Regions from separate parts of the Bacillus sp. P4_E1 genome, predicted to be linked through region 2. Evidence: predicted binding sites of a transcription regulator. Region 2 holds the regulator's gene; each other region holds the start of a gene.
What was found. The regulator LexA, encoded in region 2, represses DNA repair genes until DNA is damaged. The targets are predictions, from matches to a motif close to CGAACATATGTTCG.
Positions count from the first base shown of each region.

Region 1: a site for LexA is predicted at 2,178-2,191, ahead of recA (recombinase RecA). Genes of this name have one in related genera too.
Region 3: a site for LexA is predicted at 4,835-4,848, ahead of ruvA (Holliday junction DNA helicase RuvA). Genes of this name have one in related genera too.

Region 1 is NZ_JBFUIV010000020.1:19,109-25,730, reverse strand. Features, by position in the region: gene rny (ribonuclease Y) at 1-592, opposite strand, end outside; gene recA (recombinase RecA) at 1,076-2,107, opposite strand; gene AC1DS7_RS22850 (competence/damage-inducible protein A) at 2,251-3,489, opposite strand; gene pgsA (CDP-diacylglycerol--glycerol-3-phosphate 3-phosphatidyltransferase) at 3,510-4,088, opposite strand; gene AC1DS7_RS22840 (helix-turn-helix domain-containing protein) at 4,152-5,063, opposite strand; gene AC1DS7_RS22835 (DUF3388 domain-containing protein) at 5,085-5,870, opposite strand; gene AC1DS7_RS22830 (DUF3243 domain-containing protein) at 6,010-6,258, opposite strand; gene ymfI (elongation factor P 5-aminopentanone reductase) at 6,335-6,622, opposite strand, start outside.
Region 2 is NZ_JBFUIV010000019.1:90,944-97,565, reverse strand. Features, by position in the region: gene AC1DS7_RS22700 (PadR family transcriptional regulator) at 182-505, shown strand; gene AC1DS7_RS22695 (DUF1700 domain-containing protein) at 498-1,040, shown strand; gene AC1DS7_RS22690 (DUF4097 family beta strand repeat-containing protein) at 1,041-1,844, shown strand; gene lexA (transcriptional repressor LexA) at 1,948-2,562, opposite strand; gene AC1DS7_RS22680 (YneB family resolvase-like protein) at 2,704-3,360, shown strand; gene AC1DS7_RS22675 (DUF896 domain-containing protein) at 3,406-3,645, shown strand; gene AC1DS7_RS22670 (bifunctional metallophosphatase/5'-nucleotidase) at 3,686-5,269, opposite strand; gene AC1DS7_RS22665 (phosphate/phosphite/phosphonate ABC transporter substrate-binding protein) at 5,455-6,393, shown strand; gene phnC (phosphonate ABC transporter ATP-binding protein) at 6,489-6,622, shown strand, end outside.
Region 3 is NZ_JBFUIV010000006.1:86,995-93,616, forward strand. Features, by position in the region: gene AC1DS7_RS10510 (YhcN/YlaJ family sporulation lipoprotein) at 1,713-2,357, shown strand; gene AC1DS7_RS10515 (branched-chain amino acid ABC transporter substrate-binding protein) at 2,390-2,824, opposite strand; gene AC1DS7_RS10520 (BofC C-terminal domain-containing protein) at 3,258-3,773, shown strand; gene AC1DS7_RS10525 (iron-hydroxamate ABC transporter substrate-binding protein) at 3,785-4,729, opposite strand; gene ruvA (Holliday junction DNA helicase RuvA) at 4,919-5,536, shown strand; gene ruvB (Holliday junction branch migration DNA helicase RuvB) at 5,542-6,543, shown strand; gene AC1DS7_RS10540 (DUF2905 domain-containing protein) at 6,540-6,622, shown strand, end outside.

The DNA.
Region 1 (6,622 bases), on a different contig from region 2:
CAAGAGATAAAATCTCTTTTGCCTTCTTATCCGCTTCTTCTTTCGCGCGAACTTCACTTTCTTTTACCATAACGGCAATTTCATGAGAAACTTCACTTTCCACTTTACCAAGAATAATTGCTTTCGCTTGCTCGCGGGTCAGATTGGAAATGCGCTCTAATTCTGTTTGTTGCTTTTGAACTAACTCTCCCACTTTGCTTTCCAACTCTTCAATCTGTTGTTGTTTCGCTACAAGAGATTCCTCTTTCTTTTCTAACTGTCGCTCGCGGTTATCGAGCGTTTCGTCTTTACGATCAAGGTTCTCTTCTTTTTGCATTAAACGATTTTCTTGTTTTTGTAATTCGCTTCTACGGTCACGAATTTCTAATTCAGCTTCTGTACGAAGTGTATGAATTTCATCCTTTGCTTCTAAAAGCGCTTCTTTCTTAAGTGCTTCAGCATCACGATTCGCTTCGTCTAGAATACGTTTTGCTTCATTAGCTGCACCATTAATCTTCGCTTCAGCAATAGACTTTCGAACAAAAAAGCCAACAACTGCACCGACTGTTGCAAGCAAAATGGAGATGAGTATCCAAACTGTACTACTACTCATGATTTCACCTCCCCTTGCTATGAATGAAAAAAGACTGTCGGCATGTACATTGAATTACAACGTACAGCAAAGACCGTCGTCCCGCTTTTTTAAGGGACTTTCTTCATTTCACAATTAAAATGTCATATTATTATTTCGGCAAGATTTAAGTCTTACTCCGAATATTACTTCTCTTCTTGAGAAGAGTATATCGTATATAAGAAAAAATATACATTCTCATTGTATCTATCGCAATTTTCATTGTCAAGCGTTGTCTACTTTTACTTTCTTTACCTTAAGCCCTGAATCTTATATGGATTTAAAAAACAGACAGCATATTATCCTGGAAAACCTTAGAAAATCCCAATTCATTCACTTAAAATATATGAATATTCCCCTTTACACATAGCCTTTTGGATAGAATAAATATTTTATCTCCAGCTATATATAACGCTTTCATAGTGGATTAAAAAATAAAAGACACGGGACCGTGTCTTTTATTTTTTAATCTTGACGAGTTGAATCTTCCGTGTCTTCAACACCAGAGTTTTCACCAATTCCGTGATGTTCACGAACAAAGAAGGCAATTTCTTCTCTTAAATCCGTATTCTCTTTTAAGAATTGCTTCGAATTTTCACGACCTTGTCCTAAGCGTTCTTCATTATAAGAGTACCAAGCACCGCTCTTTTGAACGATATCAAGTTCAGAAGCCATATCTAAGATTTCACCTTCTCTTGAAATACCTTCTCCGTACATAATATCAACTTCAGCAACACGGAATGGCGGTGCTACTTTATTTTTAACTACTTTTACTTTCGTTTTATTACCAACAATATCGTTACCTTGCTTTAACTGCTCAGCACGACGTACTTCAAGACGGACAGTTGAATAGAATTTCAACGCACGACCACCTGGAGTTGTTTCTGGGTTCCCGAACATAACCCCAACTTTTTCACGAATTTGGTTGATAAAGATTGCGATTGTTTTTGATTTGTTGATTGCACCTGAAAGTTTACGAAGTGCTTGTGACATTAAACGTGCTTGTAAACCAACGTGAGAGTCACCCATGTCCCCTTCGATCTCAGCTTTCGGTACAAGAGCTGCCACAGAGTCAATTACGATAATATCAACCGCTCCACTTCGTACAAGTGCTTCTGCGATTTCTAGTCCTTGCTCCCCTGTATCAGGCTGTGATAATAGTAATTCATCTATGTTAACACCTAATTTTTGTGCATATACAGGATCCATTGCATGCTCCGCATCAATGAACGCTGCTTGTCCACCTTGACGCTGTACTTCCGCGATTGCGTGTAATGAAACTGTTGTTTTACCTGAACTTTCAGGTCCATAAATTTCAATAACACGGCCACGTGGGTATCCGCCTACCCCTAGTGCCACATCAAGTGCTAAAGAACCACTTGAAATTGTAGAAATTCTACGCTCCGCTTGTTCTCCTAATTTCATAATTGAACCTTTACCGAATTGCTTCTCTATTTGTTTTAACGCCATATCTAATGCCGCTTGACGATCGCTCATTCAAAATTCCTCCTTAACTAAATTGCTAATCTTATTATACCTATTTTCAATTCAATTTGCCAACAAAAATCGAACATTTATTCGATTTTTTTATTTTATATCGAATAAAACTAGGTTTTCCAACAAAAAAAACTAGAAGAAATTTATATCTCTTCTAGCTTTTTAAATAAATGATAAAATCCATATTTTGTAGAGCGTTCTCTAATTTGTTGACGACTTCCACTTAAATTAAGCGAGAAGACTACAGCTGGTTCATCTTTAATCACCAATCCAATAAATACTGTTCCTGGTTCTTTATGCTCTGAAGCATCCGGTCCTGCCACCCCAGTGAAACTAATTCCGATATCTGCTTTTAACAGTTTCTTTACATTTTCAGCAAGATAGCGAGCACACTGTTTACTAACCGCGCCATCAGTACGTAACACTTCTTCAGGTACATGTAAAATTTGTTGCTTCACATCATTTTGATAACAAATGACACCGCCTTTAAATACAGACGAAACACCAGCATTTTCTGTTACTTGATTTCCAAAAAGACCACCTGTTAAACTTTCTGCACACGCTAAAGTTAACCCTTTTTCCTTCAATAGCCTTATTGCCTTGTAATGAAGGTAATCTTGGTCATATCCGTAGAAAAATTCTCCTACTCTTTCTAAAATCAAATCTTCCACATGCTGAATCAGTTTCTCCGCCTCATCAGCATCATGATGTTTGGCAGTTAAACGTAATGTCACTTCTCCATCATTTGCAAGTGGTGCAATGGTTGGGTTCATTTGTCCATCAATTAAATCTTGAACTTTCACCTCTAATTGAGATTCCCCAATACCAAAAAAACGAAGAACACGAGAATAAATATTTTCCCCCGTTGTAAACTTACATAAAAAAGGCTCTACGTAACTTATATACATCGGCTTCATTTCTTTTGGTGGTCCTGGTAATAAAATATAAACTTTTCCATTCGTATTTAATCCCATACCAGGCGCCATACCGTGATCATTCGCAAATACAGTCGATCCATTTAAAACGAGCGCCTGCTTTTTATTATTCTCCGTAAATTCACGGCCTGTACGCTTAAAATAATCGCTTATCGATGTTAATGCCTTTTCATCATACACAAGCTCTTCATCTAAACTAGACGCTATTGTTTCTTTCGTTAAATCATCTTTTGTCGGTCCTAATCCACCTGTAAAAATGAGCATATCAGCTCGTTCTTCAGCCAATTCAATTGCCTTCTGTAATCGCTTGTTATTATCCCCAACAACAGTATGGTAGTACACGTTAATTCCGATTGAAGCTAACTTTTCAGATAAAAACTGGGCATTTGTATTTGCAATTTGTCCAAGTAATAATTCCGTTCCAACCGCAATAATTTCAGCATTCATCCCAATTCCCCCATAAACTTCTATTTTGAGTTTACAAAAGCATCTTTATTTTTCCAGAAATAATCCCATCCTGAAATAACGGTAAAGAATAATGCAATCCATATGAAAATATCTGCAACTGGAATATGAAGTAGATTTAACGGTACATCATGTAATAAGTATGCTGCAATTGCAATAATTTGTGTCCATGTCTTAATTTTCCCTAGCTGATTTGCTGCAACTACTTCCCCTGTCCCAGCAAGTACAAGGCGTAAACCTGTTACTGCAAACTCACGGCTTATAATTACAATAACGATCCAAGCAGGTACATATTGCATTTCTACCAATGTGATAAGTGCTGCCGAAACAAGTAATTTATCTGCTAACGGGTCAAGGAATTTCCCTAAATTCGTTACAAGATTATACTTTCTTGCATAATGTCCATCAATCCAATCTGTAGCCGAAGCAATAATAAAGATAAGTGCCCCTACTAAATGTTGAATTGGTAACTCTACATCACCAATTATAAATGAGCCCCACTCAAAGGGCGCTAACATAATTACCATAAAAATTGGAATTAAGAAGATTCTAGATATTGTAATTTTATTTGGTAAATTCACAGCTATTCCTCCATCATGTCAAAAACATTTGTTCATTGAAAAAAGTCATCGAAGCGATGACTGTTATTGCGCAGCTTGCCCTATCCCTTGGTTTTTTATCACCAATCTTTGGTGATATTCTTTTGCTGGATCTAATGGGAAAGTAACCACTTGGCCATTCAGTTTAATTTCAACATTCGGTGCACTTCCAATATTAAGCCGCAATTCTTTTACTGTTGATAAATCACGTTTTTCTGTTTGACCACTTTGTACTGTAGTGTTTAGAATTTCGTTACCCGCATCATCTTTAACATCTACATAGCTTGCACCCTTCGCTGAAATTTCCAGTTCTAATGTTTTATTATTATGAATTTCCAAAGTAGATACCTTACCACTCGTTCCAACTACCTTCACTTCTTGTTGTCCAGTTGGTTGCGCTGGTTGCTCTTCTTTCTTTGGTTCTTCTTTCTTTGGTTCTTCTTTTTTTGGTTCTTCCGCTTTCGCTTCATCTTTCTTCGTATCTAACGGAGAATTTTTTGCTTTTTGAACCTCAATTTTCTCACTTTGAGCATTTTGAACTTGCCTATCATCTTTTCCAGTTAACGCTTGAATAACAAACCAGACTACCACTCCAAATGCGATTACTAACAACGCAATCAAAATTTTGGGCATATGATCCGCAATTGGCCATGATGAAGATTTTTGCATTGTTTCTTGTGTTTTTTGTCCAGTTGATACTTGTGGAACTTCACGTTTTTCAGACTGTGGTATCGTACTCTGATATTCCACAAGCAGTTCCTCTCCATTTAATCCAACAGCATCTGCATATTGTTTAATGAATGCACGCGCATAAAAAGCTCCTGGCAACACATCATAATTGCCTTCTTCAATCGCTACTAAATGGCGTTTTTGAATTTTTGTAATCTCATGCAGCTGATCAATAGATAAGCCTTTCGCTTCTCTTGCTTCTGTCAGCTTTTGTCCTAATTCCGTCACTACTAACACCTCAATATTTCTTTAAAAGTCGAACATAGAGAAATTGTTTTGCGTACCTTGCTCAATTTCATCTACTAAATTATATTGAATTTCTTCATCATAATCGTTACGCAATTCGATAATATAATCAAAATCATCCAATGTGTATTCTGACTGACTCACAAACACATCCGGATGTTCCACAACTTTCGTTGCAGGCAATCTCATGATTTCACGAACGAGCTGCCAGTGTCTTTCATTTGCACGCTTTGTCGACACAATTCCATCTAGTATGAAAATATTATCGTCGCTATACTCATCTTCAATCAATTGGCTACGAACAGTTTGCTTAATGAGAGTAGATGATACGAATAACCATCTCTTATTTGCACAAACACTTGCGGCAACAATAGATTCTGTTTTTCCGACACGAGGCATTCCTCGTATCCCAATTAATTTATGACCTTCTTTTTTCATTATCTCCGCCATAAAGTCTACAAGCAATCCTAATTCATCACGCACAAATCGAAATGTTTTCTTATCATCTGCATCTCGTTGTATGTACCTACCATGTCTAACTGCTAGCTTATCTCTAAGCTTTGGCGGACGATATTTCGTTACCGTTATATTATCCATCGTATTTAAAATTGATTCAAGTCTAGAGATTTGTTCTTGATTATCACACATAAGCAAAAGTCCACGTCGTGCATTATCTACACCATTAATTGTGACAATATTGATGCCAAGCATACCGATTAACGAAGAAACGTCACCAAGTAAGCCAGGTCGGTTTTTATGTATTTCATATTCAAAATACCATTCAATCATCCAAGATCACTCCCCTACGCTTACTTTACACCTACGTACTATATTATATGATTTCACCTTAATAGGGAAGCTAAATGTATAATCTATTCCTCCTAATTACTATACAAAAAAAGTAGAGAGGAGAAGCTCCTCTCTACTTTTACTTATGTTGTACAAACTTCACCATTAAATTTGCAATTGTATGTTGCTCTTGTTCATCAGCAACTTTCCAAAGCTCAGACAATAATTTTTCTTGATCGTTGCGCGCTTCTACTTCATTTGCTAAATAATCACCAACACGAAATGCCATATCTGATACGGCACCACCATCAAGCCCTTTTCCCCCCGCTTGTTCTAAACGTTCTCCTAAAAAGCTCTTCCACTGATCAAAATTATCTAACACTGACATGTTTAAGCACCTCACTATTTTAGTAATAGAATCATGCTTAATTTGTACAATTTCTTGTTTTTTATGTAAGAATTTTTTAGCAATGCCAACCGCCATTCACTCCGATAATTTGCCCCGTAATATAAGAAGCTCCTGGCGAAACGAGGAAGGAGACTGTTTTTGCTACCTCTTCGGGTAGTCCTATTCTACCTAATGGAATATCTTCAGCAATTTCATTTTTATCATCTTCTGAAAATACATTTAACATTTCTGTTTCGATCGCACCTGGCGCTACCGCATTAACGCGCAATCCACTTAGAGAAACTTCTTTCGCTAAAGCCTTCACATATGAATTTTGTGCACCTTTCACCATTGAGTACAGCAC
Region 2 (6,622 bases):
TAAAATGCGTGCTAGCTATGAATGAAAATGTGGAAGTTGAAATATGGTGTGGATGTATTTAATTCGAAAATTAAGTATTGAAAAATATAGTACCTTGCAATAAACAATACTAAGTGGTATATTATGGATAAAATAGCTACCGTTTATTGAACAGTACTAAAATGAGAAAGGGGGATTGTCCTTGAACGTTCAGTTTAAAAAAGGTGTGTTAGAACTATGTGTTTTGGCACTAGTGAAACGTAAAGATAGTTACGGTTATGAACTTGTTCAGCAAATCTCTAATAAATTTTTAATATCGGAAGGTTCTGTATATCCGTTATTACGTCGTTTAACGAAAGAGGGATATTTTCAAACGTATTTAAAAGAATCCACGGAAGGACCGCCCCGTAAATATTATCAACTAACAGAGCAAGGAGAGATGCAACTTACTTTATTAGTAACAGAGTGGCGTGATTTTGCTAAAGGTGTTCAAGAAATTATTGAAGGGGTGGAATGGGATGAGTAAAGAGCAGTTTCTTAAAGAATTATCAAGTCATCTTAGAAAGTTACCAGAAGAAGAGCGACAAGATATTTTATTTGATTATGAAGAGCACTTTCAGTTTGGGATGGAAGAGGGGAAAACTGGATCAGAAATAATAAAAGGACTTGGCTCTCCGAAAGTAATTGCGAAAGACTTACTTGCGATGTATCGATTTGATGAAATGAAAAAAGATCCGTCGACTTCAAATGTGACAAGAGCTGTCATGGCAGCGGTTGGACTTAGTTTGTTTAATTTTATTATTGTGTTAGGCCCGTTAGTTGCAATTATAGCTTTTATATTTTCCTTTTGGGTCGGTGGGATTGCTAGTGTAGTGACACCATTTTTCGTTATTGTAAAAGTATTTATGGGCACTTTCATATGGTTGGATCTTTTCGTTAGTATAACGTTTGTCGGAGTAGGTTTGTTGTTATGTATTGTAGCTTATTATAGTACGAAGTGGTTTAAAAGATTATGTGTACGCTATGTAGTCTGGAACTTCAAAATGATAAAAGGGGAGTAGATGATGAAAAAGATATTATTAGTAGCTATCGCTTGTATCATTATTGGAGTAATAGGGATTTCACAAACATATGAAAAAGCAGTACAAACTGCAGAGAAAGGAGATAAAGAGGACGTAATTAAAAACGAAACGCTAAAAAATGTAGAAGTTAAGTTAGATGCTGGAGATATTGTTGTCCAAAAATCTCCTGATTCCTCTTTTTATGTAAAGCAAAAAGGAGACGTAAGTAAACAGGAGATTCGTATTGCTGAAGATGGTGATACATTAAAAATCATAGGGGAAATAGAAAAAGGTGTTTCATTTGATTTTTCATTTTACAATTTCGGATTTCAAACGCCTACATTGACTATATTAGTACCTGAACGTTCTTATCAAGAGATAAAAGTAAATTCATCCGCTGGACAAATAGAAATAAGTAATGTGAAAAGTGACCGCGTAAGTGTTGAAACACTCGCCGGAGAAGTGGATTTGAAACATGTAACAGCAAAGAGTGTGGAGGGGTCTACAAAAGCTGGTGAGGTGAATTTTAAAAAAGTAATAGGGAAAGTAACAGCAAAAACGGCTAGTGGGGATATAGATATTATTGATCATGATTCTAAATATGATTTAGAGGTAAGTTCAACTGCTGGAGATGTAGATATTACTTTATTGGAAAAACCACGAGATGCAGTTATAACTGGGCAAACTGCTGCTGGAGACGTGACAATTTTTAATGAAGACAATAAAAATATAACGATTGGTAATGGTAGTAAAAAGATTAGCGGTAAAACCGCTGCTGGAGATGTTACTATTGAAACGCGTTAATAATTAATGAAACGCATTCTTTTGAATGAACGGAAATCTATCAAAATATAAAAAGAAGATAATTACCTATATAAATAAGGGAATTATCTTCTTTTTATTATTTTTAATGTAAATCACGATATACGCCAATTACTTTTCCAATAACTGACACTTGTTTTAAAATAATAGGTTCTAGTGAAGAGTTTTCCGGTTGTAGACGGAAATGATCTTTTTCTTTATAGAAACGTTTAACAGTTGCTTCGTTATCTTCTGTTAAAGCAACTACAATTTCACCGTTGTATGCAGACTGTTGTTGGCGAACAACAACTAAATCACCATCAAAGATACCGGCTTCAATCATGCTATCTCCAGAAATGCGTAACATAAACACTTGATCTGCTCCAGCAACGATACTAGCTGGAAGTGGGAAGTGATCTTCTACACTTTCGACTGCTGTAATCGGTAAACCGGCAGTAACTTTTCCGATGATTGGAACTTGAATAACAGATTGTGTTTCCGTTCGGTTGTCACCTAAAATTTCAATTGCGCGTGGTTTTGTTGGATCGCGTCGAATATATCCCTTTTCTTCTAGTCGTGATAAATGTCCGTGCACTGTAGAACTAGAAGCAAGGCCGACTGCTTGACCGATTTCACGTACGGAAGGTGGATATCCTTTTTCTTGTACTTTTAGCTTAATAAAGTCGAGAATGTCTTGCTGGCGTTTCGTTAACTTTTCCATGTTTTCTAACACCTCGTTTTCTTTCATTTTTCTTATTATTAAGTATAACATGCGAAAAAACATTCTACAAACATAAGTTCGAACGAAAGGCAAATTTATGATACACTATAAGGAAAATATAGTGAGAAAGAAGGGTTCAAAATGAATGCAATTATTTATGCACGTGTGAGCACAACAAAAGAAGCACAGGAAACATCATTATTGCGTCAAAAAGATGAATTATTGCATTTAGCTGAGCGCTATCAAATGGATGTTACAAAGGTAATTGAGGAGCAGGCTAGCGGTTATACAATTGAACGTGATGGCATATTAGAAGTGCTAGATACAATTCGAGATGAACAAGTTGATGTACTACTTATACAAGATGAAACGCGTCTTGGTAGAGGAAATGCAAAGATTGCGTTAATGCATTGTTTACATAAAGAGGGGATAAAAGTTTATACGCACACGCATAGTGGTGAATTACAGCTTTCAGATTCTGATTCGATGGTGCTAAATATAATTGGGATCGTTGAAGAGTATCAAAGAAAGATCCACAATTTAAAAATTAAACGTGGCATGCAAAGAGCAGTGGAGAAAGGATTTCGTCCAGAAAATAATTTGAAAAATCGTCATTTAAGCGTAGGACGTGAGAAAAAAGAAGTGCCAATTGAGGAAATTGTACGTTTGCGCCGGAATGAATTAACTTTTGAAGAAATTGCAGCAACACTTCGTGGTTTTGGTCATGATGTTTCAAAAGCAACTGTACATCGAAGGTATGTAGAATATACAAAGCAATTGCTTGATAAAGAGGAATAACTATTGTATGATAATAATCAGTTTTGAGTAGAAGGGGGATTCGAGATGCCAAGTCAAGAACTCATTGAACGCATTAACTTCTTAGCGAAAAAAGCAAAAGCTGAAGGCTTAACTGAAGAAGAACAACGTGAGCGCCAATCGCTTCGTGAACAATATTTAAAAGGATTTCGTCAAAATATGTTAAACGAATTAAAAGGAATTAAAGTCGTTAACGAAGAAGGCACGGACGTTACACCGGCGAAATTAAAAGCTTTAAAAAAGCAGGATAATGCAAAATTAAATTAAAAGATGGGCATAGCCCATCTTTTTTTATTTGTTAAAATTGTTATTTAATAACTTTCCAGTTTTCATTTTTCGTTGCTTCTATCCTTTTATGCTTCAATATATAGTTAGCGATAAGTTCAGACATATCTGTTGGTATGTCTTTTACTACTGGTTTATTTTGAAACATAAAGAAGTTCCCGCCACCGCTTGCACGATAATTATTCATAACAACGTCATATTCTTCATTCATATTAAGAGGAGTGCCTTTATACTGCAAAGACTCTACTCTCTCTCCAATTGGTTTTGAAATGTTTAATACATACGAAATCCCTTCCCACATATCGTAATTATAGTGTTGTGGTTTTGGTTCTATATAGGTAGGGTTTACGATGATGGTTCCATCTGCTTTTAATGTGAAATAAGAAGCAGAGAGTTCGAGAGCATCTTTTATATCCGCTCCGGTTATTCTAATTACTTTTAATGTATTTGGATAAATATAATTAGAAACGATGTCACGCATTGTTACATGTTTCGGGAAACCTGGAGATGTATTATGAAACAAACTTGTACAAGAAATTGAAACATTAGCTATATCCATCTGTATTTTATTTATGAATTCAATAAAAGGATGGTCTTGCAAACGTGTTTGCATAGCATCGGAAATTTGCATATCCCCATAAATTATTCCAATAGGTTTATCAAGCCAATTTTGTGTTTTCTCTTCATAATTGGCAACCAAGGAAAGAACATCTTGGTCTGCCGCAATTCCTTGTACGGGCAATAACTCTGAATAACTCTCTTTTTTTACCCATTTTTGTTCTGCTTTTTCGAATGTTACTGTTACTTTTCCAACTGAGTGTCCATTGCATCCGGTCTGTAAAATTGTTACACCATTAATCACGGTGTGAGCGATTTCTCGGTGTTGGTGGCCTGTTAGTAAAATATCTATGCCTTCAATTTCATGGCACATTGCATATCCTTGGTTTTCACCTGTTAAAACTTCAGTCGGTACTCCGGTTTGTAAATCACGTTCAAATCCCCCGTGATAGGCTACGACTAGTAAATCTGGTTTTTCATGTTTACGGATGTAAGAAACCCATTTTTTTGTTGTTTCAAATGCATCTTCAAATTGTAAATCTTTAATATGATGTGCTTGTTCCCAATGGGGGATGTAATGCGTTGTCACCCCTAAAATAGCAATTTTTATATTTGATTCAATATGTTTTATTATATATGGTTTCCCGAAATAAGGTTCTTTTCTGTTTTTATCTAAAATGTTTGCTGATAGATAAGAAGAATTTGCAGTAGCCACAGCATTATTTAATATATCCATTCCGTAATTAAATTCATGATTTCCGATAATTGCAATGTCATACTCTAAGTAGTTGGCTAATAAGGACATTGGGTTTTCCATATCTTTTTCGTATGTAGCGTAATGATAAGTAAATGGTGTTCCTTGAATGAAGTCCCCGTTATCAATCAGAAGAACGTTTGCATTTTGAGAACGTTCTTTTTTTATGAGAGTAGAAATTTTAGCTAAACCAATTTCTGCTTTGGAGTTATCTTGGTAGTGAATTGGATACACAGTACCATGTACATCGCTTGTTAATAAAATATTTAAAGTTACAATTTGATTTTGATTCAACGCCATTCACCTTTTCTATAGTTATCTTTCAATTAATCATATCAAATATATGAAAAGAATTTTAATGTGAATGTATAGAATGTGTAAAGATTCCGTAAATAAGCAATTATTTGTAAAAATATGTGATATATTTCTTCATGTTTATGGAAGGTTATTTTATAACAACGAAAAATGGAGGCATTAACATGTTGAAAAAAGTTTTTGCAATGAGCACAACAGTTGTACTAGCAGCGGGATTATTAAGTGGATGTGGAACGAAGGAATCAAGTGCAAGTAAAAATGAAGATACGAAAAAAGGTTATGTACCGAAGACACTAAATGTTCAATTTGTTCCTTCTCAAAATGCAGATACGTTAGAGGCGAAGGCAAAACCATTGGAAAAGCTATTAAGTGATAAATTAAACATTCCGGTAAAAGTTAGTATTTCAACGAATTACAATACAATTGTAGAAGCGATGGCATCTAAGCAAGTAGATGTAGGCTTTTTACCTCCAACAGCGTATGTGTTAGCGCATGAGAAAAAGGCTGCAAACGTAATTTTACAGGCGCAACGTTTTGGGGTAGATGATGAAACTGGAGCTCCGACAAAGGATTTAGTAGATGTTTATAAATCAGAGTTTGTTGTTAAGAAAGATTCTAATATTAATAGTGTAAAAGATTTAAAAGGTAAAAAAATTGGCTATCAAGATGTAACATCATCAGCGGGTTATGTATGGCCTGCGGCTGTATTGTTAAAAGAGGGAATCGATCCGCTAAAGGATGTGAAACCTGTTACATTAAAAGGTCATGATCAGTCACTTATTGCTCTTTTAAATGGTGATGTAGATGCAGCTGTTGTATTCCAAGATGCTCGCAATATTGTAAAAAAAGATTATCCGAATATATTCGATCAAACGAAAATAGTAAAATTTACGGAGAAAATTCCAAACGATACGATTTCTGTACGTTCTGATTTAGATGCAGAGTGGAGCAAGAAATTACAGGATGCTTTCATTGAAATAGGAAAGAATGAGGAAGGGCACAAAATCATTAAAGAAGTATACTCACATGAAGGATACGTTAAATCTGATGATAGTAAATTTGATATCGTTCGTGAATATGGAAAGAAAGTGAAAACGCAATAATACATATGGAAATGGCGACTAACTGGAAAGTGTGTGATTTCAGTTAGTTTGCCGTTTTTCAGTTATTGATAATACATAGAAGGTAGGTAAGATGTGTGATAGAGTTTCGAAATGTTTCCAAAGTGTATCCGAATGGTACAAAAGGATTGAATAATATAAACTTGAAAATTCAAAAAGGTGAGTTTGTTGTAATGGTCGGGCTATCCGGTGCTGGAAAATCAACACTTCT
Region 3 (6,622 bases), on a different contig from region 2:
AATTTTCTATCAATGTATTACCGCAGCCGCCGCAACCACCAATTAAAGCGAAAAAAGAATATAAGATTTCAGACGTAATAAAAAAGGGAAGCGAGTTAATTGCTCCTCAAATTAATAAAATGAAACCTAACAATGTCATTTCTCCGCAAACGAAAAAAGACAATATAGGAAACATAGTGTCACCGCAAACGAAAAAAGACAATATAGGAAACATAGTGTCACCGCAAACGAAAAAAGACAATATAGGAAACATAGTGTCACCGCAAGTGAAAAAAGACAATATAGGGAATATAGTGTCACCGCAAGTGAAGAAAGAGAATGTAGGGAATATAGTGTCGCCGCAAGTGAAGAAAGAAAATGTAGGGAATATAGTGTCGCCGCAAGTGAAGAAAGAGAATGTAGGGAATATAGTGTCGCCGCAAGTGAAGAAAGAAAATGTAGGGAATATAGTGTCGCCGCAAGTGAAAAAAGAAAATGTAGGGAACATAGTCTCACCAAACGTATCAAAAGAAAGTGTTATTATCCCGCAAGTAATACCGCCTAATATTCAAGTGCCGAACATAATGCCAATAATGGATAACAATCAACCACCAAATATAATGCCAATAATGGATAACAATCAACCACCAAATATAATGCCGATAATGGATAACAACCAAATGCCAAACATGATGCCGATAATGGATAACAACCAAATGCCAAACATGATGCCGATAATGGATAACAACCAAATGCCAAATATGATGCCGATAATGGATAACAACCAAATGCCAAATATGATGCCGATAATGGATAACAACCAAATGCCAAATATGATGCCGATAATGGATAACAACCAAATGCCAAATATGATGCCGATAATGGATAACAACCAAATGCCAAACATGATGCCAATAATGGATAACAATCAAATGCCGAACATGATGCCGATAATGGATAACAACCAAATGCCAAACATGATGCCAATAATGGATAACAATCAAATGCCGAACATGATGCCGATAATGGATAACAACCAAATGCCAAACATGATGCCGATAATGGATAACAACCAAATGCCGAACATGATGCCGATAATGGATAACAACCAAATGCCAAACATGATGCCGATAATGGATAACAACCAAATGCCAAACATGATGCCGATAATGGATAACAATCAAATGCCAAACATGATGCCATATCAACAGCCAATGATGCCGCCATATCCCCCGTATCAGCAACAAAATCCATACAATCAAATGCCGTATCAACAAATGGCGCCGCAATATACTTCTATGCCAAATCCAAATATGATGCCAATGGATAATAATATGCCGCCACTCGTGCAAGGTGAAGAAGATTGTGGATGCGGAGGAGAAAGTAGGTTATATAGTCCACAACCGGGTGGACCACAATATGCTAATCCTTTATATTATCAACCAACTCAGCCAGCATATGCACCACAGCCAGGAACGATGTATTATCAGCCGGACCCACCAAACGTATTTGGAGAACCAGTTTCAGAAGAAGAGGACGAAGAGGAAGTTTAAAAAAAGGTGGGGTTATTCCCACCTTTTTTGTATTCGTGATAGTCAGGAATATGGTGAATTTACATTAAGTGCTAGAAAATTCCTAGTGAAATATTAACAGTGTAAAAAAACTCTCTGTTACTCATCATAAGGGGGAGCTTTTCGAAAGAGAAGTTCATTCTAACAGAGGGGGTTTTTGTATTGAATACGAAAGTAAAAGTTATTGCTGCTTCTTTGTTAGTTACCAGTGCATTAGCTGCATGTGGTACACCAAAAGATAATAATGCGATGGATGGACGTAACTATAATTACGAGCGTACATCTTATAATGATACACACCAGTATCGTGATAATGTAGCGCGTAACGATCGTTATACAGATTATGTAACATATAGAAACGGTCGTAATGACGCAGGATCCAACTATTATCGTGATGTAAATTACAATGGGCAAATTGCTAATCCACACCCAACTCGTAATATTACAATGAACAATTCATACATTAACAATGATGGTAAAACTGCGGAGAAAATTACGAATCGTGTGAAACGTATGAATAACGTAGATCGAGTTTCTACAGTTGTATATGGAAACGATGTAGCGATTGCGGTAAAACCACGTAATACAGCGACGAATGAAACAGCGATGGCGAACGAAATTCGTCAAGCTGTTGTGAATGAAGTTGGAAATAGAAACGTATATGTTTCTGTAAGAAATGACATGTTTACTCGTGTCGATGCAATGAGTACGCGTTTACGTAACGGCACAGCTACAAACGATTTTAATCGTGACATAACAAATATGTTCCGAGACATTCGTTACGGCCTGACTGGTACTATGCGATAACAAATCAAAGAGGAAGGGATAGCCCTTCCTCTTTATTCATCTTCGTCTTGTAAACGACGTTTTTTTACAAAATAACTAACGGAGTAAGACGCTAAAAAGCATATGAAGAGAATACCACCTGTTAAAATAGCTTCAAATAGAGGTCTTTCTGGACTGAAAATGATATAAATAATAGCCATGATAATTCCTACAATAAGAGAGCGTAAAATAATTTTGTAATAAGGAGTTAACTTTATTTCCTTTTCGCTTTCTTCTACATCGATAGAAACGCTTAATTGTAAATAACTAAGTACAATACTTGTAAGAATAAATAATAACCACAATGGAGATTTCGTAATTTGATCCATTCCTTCTGTGAATCCGATATAGCCTAAAATTCCGATTATACCAATTGATTGAAAAAGAAAGGCAATACGTATGTTTTTTAACGTTTGAAGTATGAGGCGTTCATCTTTAATTTTTTTCAAGGCATTCATCCCCTGTTTATATTTATAGTATTAATTGTAACATATATATTACATTAATCAATTTATAATTTACATAAATTTCAATTGGTTGAAAGAGGAAGAAAAATATATTTAGAAATATATTGCGCTTCTACCTTGTTAATGTTATATTAGCAAAGCGATGAGCTAATTTACGTAAGTCGAGAGATATGCTTAAGTGCTAAACACGCGAATGTGGTCGCCTGGTCTTTCGCCGTAAACGCATCAGACGCCTGCTTTGCAGGCGTCTTTCATTTTATATAAAAGTAAATGATACATGCAGATGAGGATTAACCCTTATCTGCATTTTTTATTTTCCTTAGAAATTTAATGCTATTGTTTATATGGATAAAACCCCCATTTCCGGAAAAGCTACAAATGAAAGTATGATTTTGCCTAGAAGAGGTGAACGGAAATGAAATGGATGCTAATTGCAGTGCAAGCTTTCGTTGTGATGTTTTGCTTAGCTTATGGATCCGATGTGAGGGCAGAAGTAGTAGAAAAAGAACCTCAAGTTACAATTTTATTAGAGCGCATGTATGTTGATGGAGAAGTAAGTGAGGAAATACTGACAGAAAAAGTAGCGGATTTAGAAAAGTTTTTGCAGCAATATAAAGAATGGCAACTTGTTGATCGTGATGATGTGCAAATCGTATTACAAAGGAAAGTTGATGATATTTCTCCTTTACTGAAAACGAGCGGTTATTTTGGTGTTTCAGAGGAAGGGATATTGCAAATTTTTAAAGGGGTACCGAAAAGTGATAACGCGATCCATTCCTTCTTTCAAATTGATATGAAAAAGCTTGAGAGTTATGAGCGAGCAAAACTAAAGCGTGGTATTCGTATTAAGTCAAAAGAAGGATTCGTGAAGACAATCGAAAAAATGAAGCAATACGCAGTGCAAAATAAGAAAAAAAGCAGCTCAGGGTGAGCTGCTTTTTCTTATTTATTCTTAGCTAAAATCTCTTTTGCGATTTCATCAATTAGCATATCTTTTCCGATTGGATTGAATGCTTTCGTATTGAAGACTTCATTCGATACTTCATATACGTGATTGTTTTTTACTGCTTTATTATCTTTCCAAACCGCACTGTTTTTATAGTCTTCGTACACTTTATCAGCTTCTCCGCCGAAGTTTACAATAAACATTTGATCAGGCTGGAATGCAACAAGACCTTCTAGTGATACTTGTGCCATCGTTTGTTTTAAATCTGTACCTTTTGTTGCTGGAAGCTTTAAGTCGTTAAAGATGATGTCACCGTATCCGAAGCTACCGTATACACGGAAGTTTTGTGGTGTTACTGCAACGAACATAAAGTTCTCATCTTTTGTTTTTTCTTTAATTTTTTTAGATAAAGAGTCTGCTTTTTTATCGTAATCTGCAATCCATTTGTCGGCTTTCTTTTCTTCGCCAAATAGTTTACCTACTTCTTTAAACTTAACGCGCCAGTCTTCTAGATTTGTTTCTAGAACAACTGTCGGTGCCACTTTTTCTAGTTGGTCATAAATTTTCAATTGACGATTGTTTAAAATAATTAAGTCTGGTTTTAAAGCGGTAACAGCCTCTAAATCAACTTTAGGTGCCCAGTACCAGCCGACTGCCTTTACCCCGTCTAGCTTGTCCGTTAAGTGATTTTGGATTTTATCTTTATATGTGTTTGCTGTGCCAACAGGTTTATGTCCAAGGATTAATAATTCCTCTGTTGATCCAGATAAATCAACAATTCTCTTTGGATTAGCTGGAATTGTTGCTTCCCCTTTAGCATGTTTTACAACTTTTGTTTTCGGTTGTTCTTTTGCTTTTGCTTCTTCTTTTTGAGAAGAACAGCCAACGATAGAAAGAACAACTAGCATAATAGTAAATAAAATAAATAGCTTTTGTTTCATCCTGATGTAACCCCTTTAATTAATATTGATAATCATTATCGACTTCTGTATATTAATGTTCTTTTTGTATTTATGTCAATAGAAAAAAACGGAAATTGTAAACGGGGAACATTTGTTGGGGCAGTCTCGCTTTTCTATTGTTAAATATGTTAAAATGGAATACATGATTTGAGAGGGAGAGATCGTATTTTGTTTGAATATGTTACAGGTTACGTGGAGTATGTAGGACCGGAATATGTCGTAATTGACCATAATGGAATTGGTTATCAAATTTTCACACCAAATCCGTATGTATTTCAAAGAAGTAAGCAAGAAATCCGTGTCTATACATATCATTATGTGAGAGAAGATATTATGGCACTTTACGGGTTTAAAACACGTGAAGAGCGTTTATTATTTACAAAATTGTTAGGTGTATCGGGGATTGGACCAAAAGGTGCTCTTGCAATTTTAGCTTCTGGTCAAACCGGACAGGTCGTTCAAGCGATTGAACATGAAGATGAGAAGTTCTTAGTGAAGTTCCCAGGCGTCGGAAAGAAAACAGCGCGCCAAATGATTTTAGATTTAAAAGGAAAACTAGCAGATGTTGTACCAGATGCGTTTGTTGATTTGTTCTCAGATACTGAAAGTTTTGATACGAAGAAAGGTTCATCAGTTGAACTTGATGAAGCACTGGAAGCACTGCGTGCACTTGGCTATGCAGAACGAGAAGTCTCTCGCGTTGTACCAGAGTTATTAAAAGAATCACTAACGACGGATCAATATATTAAAAAGGCACTTAGTCTTTTACTAAATGGTAAGAGGTGAGTATAATGGACGAACGTCTCCTTTCAGGGGAATCTGGATACGAAGATGCGGATTTAGAGTATTCATTACGGCCACAGACGCTCCGTCAGTATATTGGCCAAGATAAAGCGAAACATAATTTAGAAGTGTTTATTGAAGCGGCGAAAATGCGTGAAGAAACGTTAGATCACGTACTTTTATATGGCCCACCTGGACTTGGTAAAACGACGCTTGCGAATATTATTGCCAATGAAATGGGTGTTAACATTCGAACGACGTCAGGTCCTGCAATTGAAAGACCAGGAGATTTAGCGGCTGTATTAACAGCACTTCAGCCTGGGGATGTATTATTTATTGATGAAATTCATCGTTTGCATAGATCTATTGAAGAAGTGTTATACCCAGCGATGGAAGACTTTTGCCTTGATATCGTTATTGGGAAAGGACCGTCAGCTCGCTCTGTACGTCTAGATTTACCTCCATTTACGCTAGTTGGGGCAACGACGCGTGCAGGTGCATTATCAGCACCACTTCGTGACCGTTTCGGTGTACTTTCACGATTAGAGTACTATACAGTAGATCAGCTTTCTGCGATTGTAGAACGTACAGCAGAAGTGTTTGAAGTTGAAATAGATTCGTTAGCTGCATTAGAAATTGCAAGACGTGCTCGTGGTACACCTCGTATTGCGAATCGTCTATTACGACGTGTACGTGACTTCGCACAAGTTCGCAGTGACGGAACGATTGGGATGGAAATTACACAAATGGCGTTAGAACTATTACAAGTAGATAAATTAGGACTTGATCATATCGACCATAAATTACTGCTTGGTATTATTGAAAAGTTCCGCGGTGGTCCAGTTGGATTAGAAACTGTTTCAGCAACGATTGGGGAAGAATCTCATACGATTGAAGATGTGTATGAGCCGTATTTATTACAAATTGGCTTTTTACAAAGAACGCCAAGAGGCCGGATCGTAACACCGCTCGCATATGAGCATTTCGGAATGGAGATGCCAAAAGTATGACGGAGATGCCAAAGCTGCTTATTACAGCTGGTATTTTGCTCATTGTTGTTGGATTAGCTTGGAAGTTCATAGGAAGGCT